One region of the Shewanella sp. MR-4 genome, then DNA from elsewhere that is predicted to be linked to it. Evidence: predicted binding sites of a transcription regulator. Region 1 holds the regulator's gene; each other region holds the start of a gene.
The links. Region 1 encodes MetJ, which represses methionine synthesis genes. Its sites were predicted from a motif close to TAGACGTCTAGACGTCTA; they were not measured.

Region 2: msrA (peptide-methionine (S)-S-oxide reductase MsrA) is a predicted target of MetJ. The motif match lies at 3,322-3,339, and genes of this name have one in related genera.
Region 3: metK (methionine adenosyltransferase) is a predicted target of MetJ. The motif match lies at 2,125-2,142, and genes of this name have one in related genera.

What each region holds. Positions count from the first base shown of each region.
Region 1 is NC_008321.1:4,111,446-4,116,207, reverse strand. Features, by position in the region: gene phsA (thiosulfate reductase PhsA) at 1-150, shown strand, start outside; gene SHEWMR4_RS17980 (4Fe-4S dicluster domain-containing protein) at 163-729, shown strand; gene nrfD (NrfD/PsrC family molybdoenzyme membrane anchor subunit) at 732-1,676, shown strand; gene SHEWMR4_RS17970 (sulfite exporter TauE/SafE family protein) at 1,790-2,533, opposite strand; gene metJ (met regulon transcriptional regulator MetJ) at 2,635-2,949, opposite strand; gene metB (cystathionine gamma-synthase) at 3,172-4,335, shown strand; gene SHEWMR4_RS17955 (bifunctional aspartate kinase/homoserine dehydrogenase II) at 4,347-4,762, shown strand, end outside.
Region 2 is NC_008321.1:2,416,318-2,421,079, reverse strand. Features, by position in the region: gene SHEWMR4_RS10690 (alpha/beta fold hydrolase) at 1-139, opposite strand, end outside; gene seqA (replication initiation negative regulator SeqA) at 435-986, shown strand; gene pgm (phosphoglucomutase (alpha-D-glucose-1,6-bisphosphate-dependent)) at 1,058-2,710, shown strand; gene msrA (peptide-methionine (S)-S-oxide reductase MsrA) at 2,830-3,309, opposite strand; gene astE (succinylglutamate desuccinylase) at 3,588-4,622, shown strand.
Region 3 is NC_008321.1:895,711-900,472, reverse strand. Features, by position in the region: gene tkt (transketolase) at 1-1,705, opposite strand, end outside; gene metK (methionine adenosyltransferase) at 2,185-3,336, shown strand; gene SHEWMR4_RS04015 (hypothetical protein) at 3,466-3,915, shown strand; gene SHEWMR4_RS04010 (hypothetical protein) at 3,922-4,263, opposite strand; gene SHEWMR4_RS04005 (EAL domain-containing protein) at 4,256-4,762, opposite strand, start outside.

The DNA.
Region 1 (4,762 bases):
TTTGCCTATATGGGCTTTGGCTCTAAAAACAAAGAGTTGGTTAGAGCGACTGGTAAAGGCATCCACTGCGGAAACTTATTGCCCCATCAAACAGCCCCTGTGTGTGGCATGAATATTCATACGACAGGCGTCACGCTGGCAAAACGCTAATTGGAGGCTCAAATGACGAAAAGATATGTGATGGTGCACGATGAGAACAAGTGCATCGGCTGCCAAGCTTGTAACGTGGCCTGCCGCAGTGAAAACGGTGTCCCCGAGGGCGTGACTCGCTTACAAGTGCGCGTAGAGGGCCCCTTCGGCGAGATGCCACACCTGCACTTTAAGTACCACAGGGTATCGTGCCAGCAGTGTGAAGATGCGCCTTGTGTGAAGGTGTGTCCAACGGGGGCGGCCTATGTGGGTGAGGATGGGATTGTCTCCATCCATGGCGATAAGTGTGTGGGCTGTATGTACTGCGTGGCGGCGTGCCCCTACAAGGTGCGTTTTATGAATCCAGAAACCAAAGTGGCTGATAAGTGTAACTTCTGTAAGGACACGCGCTTAGCCCGAGGTGAAGAGCCCGCCTGTGTGACTGTGTGTCCGACCGATGCCTTAGTCTTTGGCGATGCCAACGATCCACAGAGTGAGGTCGCTATGCTACTCAACACTAAGATCACTTACCAAGATAAGACCCATTTAGGCACTCAGCCTAGGGTATATCGCGTTCCTACCAAAAGAGGGGGGATTTGATTATGAACAATACTTGGGGCGATATGGCGCAATATGATCCCGTTACTTGGCATTGGATCATCGCCGTGTATCTGTTTATGGCGGGCTTATCCGCCGGAAGTTTGCTGATTGGCATTGGTCTGCGTTGGTTTAATAAGGAGCAAGCGCAGGGTGAGACGAGTATTCTCAAGGCCGCTGCTATTATTGGCCCAGTGGCCATTTGCCTAGGCTTGGCATGTTTAGTGTTTGATTTAACGAAGCCTTTCCATTTTTGGCTGATTTTAATCAACTACAACTTCCAGTCTGTAATGGCAATTGGGGTGTTAGCGCTACTGGCTTACTCCCCCTTGGCATTTGCCTACGCGATTCTTGTGCTGCGCGATGAGCTGCCAAAGTGGGGCTTAGGTTTCCTCGTGCCTATCGCTAAGCTGCTGATGCCCTTTAGAAAACCGATTGAAGTGCTGCTGTTTATCCTCGCGATTGGCGTAGGTGCTTATACTGGCTTCTTAATTTCGGCCATGAATGCCTATCCGATGTTGAACACTGCGGTATTGCCAGCGCTGTTTTTAGTCTCTGGTTTATCGGCGGGCGCGGCGGCTAATGCGGTGCTGGCGCTGGTGATGTTCAAGACCGATAGCCACGACAAGACCTTAGCCAAAATGCATGGCTTAGAGCTGCCAGTGATGGCAATCGAAATCATGTTCCTGTTTATGTTGTTCTGCGCCTTGTACTTTAAGGGCGGAGCGGCAGCTGCGGCGCTAGCATCACTCACCTCTGGCGTGTGGGCGAGCGTATTCTGGATTGGCGTGGTCGGGATTGGTTTTGGTATTCCGCTGTTGTTTATGCTGTTGCCGACCGCGACTCGCCACAGCAAGGGGGCGATGATTATGGTGGCCTGCGCCAGCTTAACCGGTGTGTTAGCACTGAGACACTTTATTGTATATGCGGGACAAAGCTATCTAAGTTAGTGTTTTGGTTCAATGCAATATCGATGGGATACATCACCTATCCCCTGCAAGCAAAAAGCACCGATTAACGGTGCTTTTTTATGGGGGCGATTAGCAGGATTTTATTGCGGTAATTATTGCGGCAATAGCTCAATCACAGATTTCACCGTGAGCACTAAGGCGCTGATAGCGCAGAGGGCTAAGGTGGCCATCTTGGTCTTATGCTTATCCACATTCCCCACCAGTTTGCCTGCCACTAAATAGCCTAAAAACACTGATGGCAACAGCATCAGGGATAACCATAAATGCTTGATTTCGAGCAGACCCGTCACCCCAAGAATGACCAGGGCTATGGTCGAGCTGAAGATAAAGAAGGCTGACAATGCGGCGCGAAATTTGGAGGCATCCTTACCCGCCAACAGAATCGCCATCGGCGGACCACCAATGGCGGCGATATTACCGAAGATCCCCGAGACCACGCCCGCGCCAAACAGGGTTGCTTTGTTCACGGGAAGAGTCAATTTATACAGGCTCAGCACCACGGCGACTGCCACAATGCCAGCAATCGCCAGACCAAGAATCGGCTGCGGCGCAAACAGTAGCAGGCTGGCACCGATAAAACCTCCGGGCACTCGACCGATGAGCGCATATTGCAAACCATTGAATTCTAAATGGCCGCGTTCACGCAGCAGGGTGAGTAGGGCGATGGAAAAACCCATCACAATCACAGGGGCGGGCACTAATTCGGGGTCGACAATATACAGCAACGGGCTCGCCACCACGGCAAGGCCAAAGCCAATCAGACTCTGGGTGAGGGCACCTAAAAACACAATCACAGACGCAATGGCGAGCGTTTGTGGATCTATCAAGGAGAACATAGGATTCCATCAAAACAAAATAGGGATCGTTACTCTAACCCATCAAGCAAGATGAGTATTAACGATCCCTAATGATAAGTAGGATATTGGACGCTTAAGCGTTATTCCATATCTTCCCACTCGATCCCCATCTCGTCCATCAACCGTTTCGCTTCGGCGGGAATGCTGTCTGGGCAATCCTTCGATAGATCGGCATCATTAGGCAGAGGCTGGCCGGTGTAGGCATGCAAAAACGCTTCACACAAAAGTTCGCTATTCGTCGCGTGGCGCAGGTTGTTGACCTGACGACGGGTACGTTCATCCGTGAGGACTTTTAGCACTTTGAGCGGAATAGACACAGTAATTTTCTTTACTTGTTCATTCTTCTTGCCATGTTCAGCATAGGGGCTGATGTATTCCCCATTCCATTCAGTCATTGACTCACCTGTTATAACGCTAAATTCGGGGCAGATTTTAAACCCTTACAGATTACAGTCAAATTATTGCTACTATTTCTTAGTGATTGCAAACAGATTTCTTTATGTTTAGACGTCTAAACGTCTTAACGCCTATTGACGATGCCACTGGGCTTAGGTACATTTAGACGTCCAGACATCTCTTTGCGAACTTAGGAGTTCCCGATGACCGCAGGCAAATTAGTGACCGAACGTCAATTAGCCACATTAGCAGTGCGTCAGGGTATCGAAAGCGATACTCAGCATGGCGCGGTGGTGCCGCCAATTTACCTGTCGACTAATTACGCCTTCGATGGTCATAAAAATCCTCGCGAATTTGATTACAGTCGTTCCGGCAATCCTACCCGCAGCATCTTAGGTGATGCCTTAGCTAAGCTGGAAAAGGGCGCAACTGGCGTGGTGACTTGCACTGGCATGGCAGCCATTACCTTAGTCACTACCTTGCTCGGCCCAGATGACTTGCTGGTGGTTCCACACGATTGTTACGGCGGTTCGTACCGTTTATTCACCAACCTCGCGAAAAAAGGCCAATTTAAACTGCTGGTGGTCGATCAAACCGATGCTCAAGCGCTTGAGCAAGCCATCGCCCAGCAACCTAAGATGGTATGGATTGAAACCCCCTCTAACCCTCTGCTGCGAGTCGTCGATATCGAAGCTATCGCCAAGGCGAGCCACGCAGTGGGCGCTTTAGTGGTAGTGGACAACACTTTCCTCTCGCCCATTTTGCAGCAACCGCTGTTACTCGGTGCCGATATCGTTATCCACTCCACCACTAAGTACATCAATGGTCACAGCGATGTGGTGGGCGGCGCGGTGATCGCCAAAGATCCTCAACTCGGTGAGACCTTACATTGGTGGTCGAACACTTTAGGTTTAACTGGGTCTGCCTTCGACAGTTATCAAACCCTGCGGGGTCTGCGTACCTTAGCCGTGCGCATTCGCGAGCACCAAAGCAATGCCCAGCGTATTCTGGACGTGCTGACGAGCAGCCCTGTGGTGAGCAAAGTGTATTACCCAGGACTTGCGGATCACCCCGGCCATGCCATTGCCGCCAAGCAGCAAAAAGGCTTTGGCGCTATGCTGAGTTTTGAGCTTAAGGGCGGCGAGGCCGAAGTGGTCGCCTTTTTAGATGCCTTAAGTTTATTCAGCGTGGCCGAGAGCTTAGGTGGCGTTGAGAGTCTCGTGGCCGTGCCCGCGACTATGACCCATAGGGCGATGGAGCCCCAAGCGCGTTATGAAGCTGGCATTAAAGACACCCTATTACGTTTGTCGGTTGGTATTGAAGATGCCGACGACTTAGTTGCAGATATTCAAGCAGGATTGGCCGCCGTTGCGGCTTGTCAGTAGAGGAATTCGAGATGGCACGTTGTCACTTACATAAATTTGGTGGTTCCAGCTTAGCCGATGCCGATTGTTATCGCCGAGTCGCCCATATTCTGTTAACCCATGGTCATAGTGATGATCTGGTGGTGGTGTCTGCCGCGGGTAAAACCACTAACTTTTTATATAAATTATTGTCCCTGCGCGATAGCAACCAATTATGGCAAGAAGAGTTGCAAGTTCTTATCAGCTATCAGCAAGGCTTGATTGAGCAGCTGTTATCCAATGAGCAAGCGCGGGATCTGCGTGAGCGTTTAACCACGGATAAAGCTCAGTTAATCAGTCTATTATCTTTAGATTCCCGTAACGATTACCAAATTAGCCATGTGGTGAGCTTTGGTGAGCGTTGGTCGGCGCGCTTAATGGCGGCGCTGCTGCGCGAATCGGGTGTGGC
Region 2 (4,762 bases), 1.7 Mb from region 1:
CATGATTAGGCACATCAACGCGGATAACCTGATGATTTGCTTCGAGGACTTGTCCTAGCCCCTTAAGATTATCTAAATTGCCAAAGAGTCCGTGGATAAGGAGGACTGCTTCTCCTTGACCTGTGGATGCAAAATTCATGGAATCGCCTGTGCTGTGGTACATAAAGTGCTGCGGATTGTGCCCCTAATGGGTTAAGTTTGACAAGTCTTGAGGCAATTTTGAGGCTCCGTGCGCCGAACTTGCTGGCTTTTTCAGCGATTAACGCGCTTGTGCTAATTTGATGTGCGATTTCACGCATTTTTAGATTAATGATGCTTTATCAGATTGATAGAGATAGATACACTGGGGCAATGATCGCACAGATCCTTTGCGAGGATCGCCTGTGGTGCACTTTTTCGGTTAAGCCTATCGAATAACAAAGGATAATAAGGTTATGAAATACATCGAAGTGGATGAAGAGCTCTATCGTCATATTGCCAGCAAAACGGAACGTATTGGTGAGAGCGCCTCTGACATTCTCCGTCGATTACTCGGCCTGTCCGTCGATGCGGTTGAACAGGCGCAGCCACAGGCCATTAGCCAACCGAGTTTAGAGGCAGCGACGCCTGAGCCACAGATTGCGCCTCAGGTCGAAACCTTAGTCTCTGCGACCGATTTCAATCAATTGGTGGATGAGCATAAGTTAGAGCAGCAAAAAGGCGCCGTGGGTCGTTTCTTATTTTTGCTTGAGAGTTTATATCAACAGAGCCAAGCGCAATTCTCGCAAATTTTACAGATCCAAGGTCGCGATCGACTCTATTTTGCGCGCTCAAGGGAAGAGTTACTCAAGGCCAGTGCTACCGCTAACCCCAAGGAAATCGGTAACACCGGATTTTGGGTCACGACCAACAATAACACCGCCAAAAAACGGGCGATTTTAGTCGAAGCCTTAATGCAATTTGGCTGCGATGCCCAAATCGCCAACGGCATTGCCGAACGCGTATAACGCCTTTATCGACGCCGCAATGATGCGGCGTTTCCATTTAATTAACCGATTTTCCAGTAGGAGAGGATCAGGTGGCAATACATCAACGGGCAGGACAAACCGCGAGTCAGACGGATCTGGTGAATATTCCAAAGCTGATGAGCCATTATTACAGCATCAAACCTAATGTGGATGCTGCCGAGCAACGTGTGACGTTCGGGACCTCGGGTCACCGTGGAACGGCGTTTCAAGCAAGTTTTAACCAAGACCATATTTGGGCGATCACTCAGGCCGTGGTGGATTATCGCCAATCGGTGAATATCGACGGCCCGCTATTTTTAGGTATCGATACCCACGCCTTATCTTATGCGGCTTACGTGTCGGCGATTGAAGTGTTAGCCGCCAATAAGGTGACTGTGCATATTCAGCAAAATGATAGCTTTACCCCCACACCTGTGGTGTCCCATGCCATTATTTGCGCTAATCGTGAAGCGGCGCTGAGTGGCGCCGCGTTAAGCGATGGTTTGATTATTACGCCATCCCATAATCCACCGCAGGATGGTGGTATCAAGTACAATCCTCCCCATGGCGGCCCAGCCGAAGGCAATATCACAGCGTGGATTGAGTCCCGTGCTAATGATTACCTGCGCGCAGGGCTTAAGGGCGTTAATAAGCTGGCTTATGCCGATGCGTTAACTTCGGGTTATGTGCATGCCATTGATTTGATCACGCCCTATGTCGCGGATTTAGTCAATGTGGTCGATATGCACGCTATCGCTAAGGCTAAGCTGAAATTGGGCGTTGACCCATTAGGCGGCTCGGGTATTCATTATTGGGCACCGATTGCCAAGCACTATGGCATTGATATCACCTTAGTTAACGATAAGGTCGACCCAAGTTTTAGCTTTATGTCGCTCGATAAAGACGGCAAGATCCGTATGGATTGCTCTTCTCCCTATGCGATGGCAGGCTTACTTGCCCACAAAGAATCCTTCGATTTATGCGTTGGTAACGATCCTGACTACGACAGACACGGCATCGTGTGTCCGGGCACAGGGCTGATGGATCCCAACCACTATTTAGCGGTAGCAATTGATTATTTGCTGACCCACAGACCCGAATGGAGCGAGCAGTTAGCCATCGGCAAGACGCTGGTATCGAGCGCGCTTATCGATAAAATCTGTACCTTCCATGGCAAAAAATTACTCGAAGTCCCTGTCGGCTTTAAGTGGTTCGTCGATGGGTTAGCCGAGGCGACTATTGCCTTTGGTGGTGAGGAGAGTGCGGGCGCGGCGTTCCTGCGCCGTGATGGCACGACTTGGTGTACCGACAAAGACGGTTTTATTCTGGTACTGCTAGCGGCCGAAATGCTCGCGGTTACTGGCAAGACGCCTGGGCAACGCCATCAAGAATTAGTGGCGCAATTCGGTCAAAGCTTCTACAAGCGTATCGACAGCCCGATTAGTCTTGAGAACAAAGCCAAATTTGCCAAGCTTAATGCCGAGACCTTAAACGCTACTATGCTGGCGGGTGAGAAGATTGATGCCGTATTGACCCACGCCCCAGGTAACAATGCCTCGATAGGTGGCATTAAAGTGACGACGGCCAATGGTTGGTTCGCGGCGCGGCCGTCGGGCACTGAGGCGTTATTTAAGATTTACGGTGAGAGCTTTATCAGTGAGCAGCATCTTGCCGATATCATTAAGGACGCACAGGCCTTGATTGATAAGGCGCTTAGCGCCTGACCTAGCAGTTAAGCATTCTTTTTACCGATAAAAAACGCACTCATGGAAATCCTATGAGTGCGTTTTTATTTGCAGCGATGAGAAGCCAAGCCTTTCACGCAGATGCTAAATGGTGATGATCAATACTCGAGATGGCAACTTGGTAAGTTGTTCTTATCGATATAGTTTTGATGATATTCCTCTGCCACATGGAATTGCTGCAAAGGTACAATTTCAGTCACAATGTGGCGTAATCCCCAGCGGCCCGAGCGGGCAAAGGCCAGTTTAGAAGCTTCGGCCGTCGCTTTTTGCTCACGGTCATGGAAGAAAATGGTACTGCGGTACTGAGTGCCGATATCGCCGCCCTGCATATTGAGTGTGGTGGGGTTGTGGTTCTTCCAAAACACATCTAATAACTCGTCGTAGCTGACAATCGCAGGGTCAAATTCCACTTGCACGACTTCAGCATGGCCTGTCTTGCCTTTTTTGACTTCCTCATAGGTGGTCGCGTCGTTATTGCCACCCATATAGCCACAGGTCGCGTTGGTCACGCCGTTGACTTGTCTAAAGAAATACTCCACGCCCCAAAAACAGCCGGCACCGAAAGTTGCTAACGCCATGATAAATCCTGATAGAAGTCTAGATGGCTAAGGATTGTGATAAAACTCATGCCTAAAAGCAAGTGTGTCGACAAAATTAATCCTATGTCGACCAAAGGCGGCTAAGATGCTGTGGTTTTGCCGCGAAATGCGCTTGTTTGACCAGAATGACAGAGTAACGGCCCAAAAACTTGTGTTAGTATGGATGCGCTTTTTAAGGCGGGTAGCGATAAGTGCCATGAAACAGGCAGTTATTACCATCACACACGCCTTTAACACGCTATTATAAGGAGAATTCTGTGTTACAAGCTCTGTTAGATTCGAAGGATTTTCTCGCGCTGACCCTCGCCAATCCTGAAACCCTCGGAGATGAGTTTAGTTTCACCTTAGGGGAACATACTCGAGTCGAAGTGTGGGACACCGGCGTCATCGTTTTTGAGCCAGTACAAGCCCAAGGTAAGGATGTCATTCTCTCCTGCGGTGTCCACGGGAATGAAACCGCCCCCATCGAACTCTGCAATACCTTAATCAAACAGCTTCTCCAACAAAAAATCATCGCCAAACAACGCACGCTCTTTCTTATTGGTAACCCTTTAGCGATTAATAATGGGACTCGCATTATCGACGAGAACATGAATCGTCTGTTTAGTGGCGAGCATTCAAACCCACCGGGATTAGTGAATCCTGAGCGGGTGCGGGCAAAAAAATTAGAAGCCTATGTCGACCGCTTCTTTAAGGGCGCAGCAGCAGGGCGCCAGCGTATTCACTACGATTTACACACGGCGATGCGTGCGTCAAAACACGAAAAGTTTGCGATTTATCCCTATCGTCCCGGCCGTGCTTACAGCGCCGAGCAAATCATGTTTTTAGCGGCCAGTGGCGTCGATACTGTGTTATTTCACCATGAGCCGACGACCACCTTTAGTTATTTTTCCTCCGAGCAGTATGGCGCCGATGCCTTTACCATTGAATTAGGTAAGGTGTATCCCATGGGGCAAAACGATATGACGCGTTTTATTGCCGCCCAAGAGATGTTTATGCGCCTTATCACAGACAAACCCTTAGCGCTTGAGCCATTCTCAGCGGATAAGGTGAATCTGTATCAAGTATGTCGGGTGATTAACAAACATTTTGATGATTTTGAATTTACCTTCGCGACCGATGTCGAAAACTTCCGATCGTTCCCGAAAGGCTTTGTATTGGCCCGAGAGGGTGGGCAGGAAATTAAAGTCGAACAGGAATGTGAATCGATTGTCTTCCCCAATGCTAAGGTGCCCATCGGCAATCGCACTGTGATTTGCCTGATCCCTTCAGTCGCGCCAGATGTTCGCTAGTTTTGTAAAGCATTATATACATGCCCACAGGGGATTAGTTGTCGTTTGAACTGTGCCAACGGTTGATAGGTAGTTTACGTTAACGTAATGTTCATCCGGCATATTCGTATAAATTAGGCGTTGTGGATTTTCCATGGCGT
Region 3 (4,762 bases), 1.5 Mb from region 1:
CAGCTTCTACCGCTAATTGCACTTCACTACCGGTCGCAATCAGGATGTACTCAGGCGTACCTGCACAGTCTTGCAGTACGTAAGCGCCTTTTGCCACATTCGCTAATTGCTCAGCAGTACGTACTTGAGCCTTCAGGTTTTGACGGCTGAATACTAGCGATGTTGGTGCATGACGACGTTCGATAGCCGCTTTCCAAGCCACTGCGGTTTCAGCCGCGTCACATGGACGCCATACCGCCATGTTTGGCGTCATACGCAGGTTAGCTAATTGCTCAACTGGTTGGTGAGTTGGACCATCTTCACCTTGACCGATAGAGTCATGGGTATAAACGAAGATGTTTTGAATGCCCATCAGCGCAGACATACGTACTGCGTTACGTGCGTATTCCATGAACATCATGAAAGTCGCGCCGTAGTTGATGAAACCACCGTGGAGTGACACACCGTTCATGATGCCGCTCATACCGAACTCACGCACACCGTAGTACACGTAGTTACCCGCTGGATCTTCTTGAATACCTTTAGAACCTGCCCACAGGGTCAGGTTAGAACCCGCTAAGTCAGCACTGCCGCCTAACAGTTCAGGCAGAACTGCACCGAAGGCTGCAATCGCGTTTTGTGACGCTTTACGGCTCGCAATGCCTTCGCCTTTCGCTTGGCATTCTTGGATAAAGGCTTGTGCTTTGGCTTCAAAATCTGCTGGTAATTCACCTTTCAGAACACGGCGCTCGTATTCGGCAGCCAGTTCTGGGTAAGCTTTCGCGTAAGCGGCAAACTTGTCGTTCCATGCGGCTTCACGGGCGTTACCGGCTTCTTTAGCATCCCAACCTGCGTATACGTCGGCAGGGATTTCGAATGGCGCATGTGACCAGCCTAAGAATTCACGGGCCGCTGCGATTTCGGCATCACCTAATGGTGCGCCGTGGCAATCGTGGCTACCAGATTTGTTTGGAGAACCAAAACCGATAATGGTTTTGCAGCAGATCATGGTTGGCTTGTCGGTCACCGCTTTTGCCGCTTCGATAGCCGCGCGAATCGCATCGCTATCGTGACCATCAACGTTAGCAATCACATGCCAGCCGTATGATTCGAAACGTTTTGGCGTGTCATCGGTAAACCAGCCTTCAACATGACCGTCGATAGAGATGCCGTTGTCATCCCAAAATGCGATCAGTTTGCCTAGGCCTAAGGTACCAGCAAGAGAACAAGCCTCGTGGGAAATACCTTCCATCAAGCAGCCATCGCCGAGGAAGCAGTAAGTGTAGTGGTCAACAATCTCGTGACCTTCACGGTTAAACTGTGCCGCTAAGGTTTTTTCTGCAATCGCCATACCCACAGCGTTGCTGATCCCCGCCCCTAATGGGCCAGTGGTGGTTTCAACACCTGGGGTGTAACCGTATTCTGGGTGACCCGGAGTTTTTGAATGTAACTGACGGAATTGCTTCAGTTCATCGATAGGCAGGTCGTAGCCAGTCAGGTGTAATAAAGAGTAGATCAGCATAGATCCGTGACCGTTAGAGAGGATAAAACGATCTCTATCTACCCATTTCGGATTGTTCGGATTGTGCTTAAGGAAATCATTCCACAGCACTTCAGCAATATCTGCCATGCCCATTGGGGCGCCAGGGTGGCCTGAGTTTGCTTTTTGAACTGCATCCATACTTAACGCACGGATTGCGTTGGCGAGTACTTTACGGGAAGACATGCTCTCTCCTGCTTAATTTGTGGGGTCTAGCGGGCAATTTGGACGCATATTTTCCCCTACATAGCGAAGCGACGCAAACGAAAATTGCATTCCAATGCCCAGTCTGGTGGATTACACCTTTGAAGGTTTAGGCTAATTTCATCTTAAAACACATTAAACATATTTGTAATACAATAACTCAAATATGTTATATCCTTTATTACATTGCCCCCATAGCGATAAGGCTACAACCTTAGTTTTAGCCCAATTTAGCGGCGATTTACGTAACTCACATTGGTCAAAAACCACATACTGCTATCAATTCATTTAGTTAGAACAGGAACTCAAAACCTATAAACGCTCCCCGATTTGGGGCTTACCTCACTTTACACACAAATATTTAGTTTAGGGGGTGTCAACTAAGGGAAATTCCACTAAAATAGCCGTCTAGATGTAGATGCTTCTACACGTTTGATTGCTAACGACGAGATTTTCCTACTATGGCAAAGCACTTGTTTACTTCTGAGTCGGTCTCAGAAGGTCATCCCGATAAGATTGCAGATCAGATTTCTGATGCTGTGCTAGATGCGATTCTAGCCCAAGATCCTAAAGCACGTGTTGCGTGCGAAACCTATGTCAAAACTGGCATGGTATTAGTAGGTGGCGAAGTGACCACCTCTGCCTGGGTTGATATTGAAGAACTAACCCGTAAAACGGTTCGTGAAATTGGTTATGTCCATTCAGATATGGGCTTCGATGCCGATTCTTGCGCAGTATTAAATGCGATTGGTAAACAGTCTCCAGACATCAACCAAGGTGTTGACCGTGCCGATCCCAAAGAGCAAGGTGCCGGCGACCAAGGTTTAATGTTTGGTTATGCCAGCAACGAAACCGACATTCTGATGCCAGCGCCTATCACTTATGCCCACGCATTAGTGAAGCGTCAATCAGAAGTGCGTAAAGATGGCACTCTGCCATGGTTACGTCCAGATGCGAAAAGCCAAGTCACCTTCGCTTACGAAGACAACAAGATTGTTGGTATCGATGCGATCGTACTGTCTACCCAACACAGCCCTGATATCGCCCAAGCGGATCTGATCGAAGGCGTGATGGAAACCATCATCAAGCCAGTTCTGCCAGCACAATGGCTTAACAAAGACACTAAATACTTCATCAACCCAACTGGCCGTTTCGTTATCGGTGGTCCAATGGGTGACTGTGGTTTAACCGGTCGTAAGATCATCGTAGATACCTACGGTGGTATGGCGCGTCACGGTGGTGGTGCTTTCTCTGGTAAAGACCCATCAAAAGTTGACCGTAGTGCGGCCTATGCTGCCCGTTACGTAGCGAAAAACATCGTAGCTGCAGGTCTGGCAGATCGTTGTGAGATCCAAGTGTCTTACGCTATTGGTGTGGCTGAACCTACTTCTATCAGCGTTGAGACCTTCGGTACAGGTAAAGTGTCAGAAGAAGTCTTAATCAAGTTAGTCCGTCAACACTTCGACCTGCGCCCATACGGCCTGACTGAAATGTTGAACCTAGCTCGCCCAATCTATCAAGCAACCGCCGCTTATGGTCACTTTGGCCGTAACGAGTTCCCATGGGAAGCGACGGATAAAGCTGACGCACTGCGCGCCGATGCAGGTCTATAATCTGCATTAAGCTCACGCTTTCGCACGAAAAAACCGCCTAAGGGCGGTTTTTTTATGCTTAGGATGTATTGCCTAACTCCATTCCCCTCAGCAAGATGGCTTTCATTGTAGGCAAAAGGCAGAGACTCAATGAAGCCGTTAATCGCACAACTCCAATACTGTTCTTGGGCGACCAAGGTGGGCCATCTCGAGCCCATGGCCAACACCTTAGGCAGCCTAGAAGACATCGCCACTTGCCTTAAAAGGGATCCCGACCGTTTTTTCGAACCGCCCTACACTGAACCCTATGAAAGCTTATGTGTTAGCGACCATCAACAAGCCGACAGTTTAAAGCCCCAAGTCTCTAGCGAAATCGTTGCTCAAATCGCGAAAACCGCCTATCTGGAAACGTGGAAAATAATGCCCGTTGCCGAAATTTGCGCACTAGTCGCAGATGATGCCGATACCTTAGCCACCTTATTGTTAGCCGAAGTCACGCTATGTGACTTCACACAAGAACGTTTAGCCTGGTACTTGCAGGGACGGCTTCCTTTTGGCTATCAAGGAAATTACCCGACGGGGAAATGGTTAATCCTGTAATCCGGATTAACAGTGGTCAAAGTGGGCGTTTTGCATACACAAGAGGTTTATCTGCGCGGCGGATAACAGTGCACAGTCTTGCACGCCGATTATCCTTGCGCCCTTAACGGTCTCAGGCGCTAAACGGACGATAGCCGCGCTGTATGCATTGGTTTTGCCACAATCGAGCCAACAATCTTCAATCTGCAGCCAATAATGGGGGCGACTGTCGTCGCAATCGACTTCAAATCCACGGGCTTCACATTGCTGCAACGCACACTCGGATAGCAAGACTCGCAAATTATCCCAAGCCGACAAGCTCACATTGGCGTATGTCGTCAGCAGGGTGCTGACTAAAGTATTAGTCACTATTTCTCTCCAACCAAAAGGCTTTGGCCTCGGGGCCTGGCATCGCTTTGGCGTATAACCAGCCCTGCACATAACCCACACCCGCCTCTTTGACAAACTCGGCCTCGGCGGGCGTTTCAACCCCTTCGGCAATCAAACTAAAGCCTAAACTATTACAAAGCTTACAGATTTGTAGGTACAAAGTCCGCCCTTTAGGCTCATTGGTATTCGCCAGAATACTGCGGTCGAGCTTAATCCCATCGACATTGATCCGACTCAGTAAACTTAAACTCGAAAACCCAGTACCGAAATCATCTAATAAGAAGCGAAAGCCATATTGTTTAAGCTGCCTCATGCTGCTATCGATGCGATTCAAATCTAACATAAAGGCCGATTCTAACATCTCAATCTCGACTCGGTCGGCAACGCTGCCTAATCTTTCGTGCAACGTCGCGAGCAACTGGGGATCGGTAATATTGTTTGGGTCGATATTGATGCTCACCTTAGGCAAAAAGCCTTC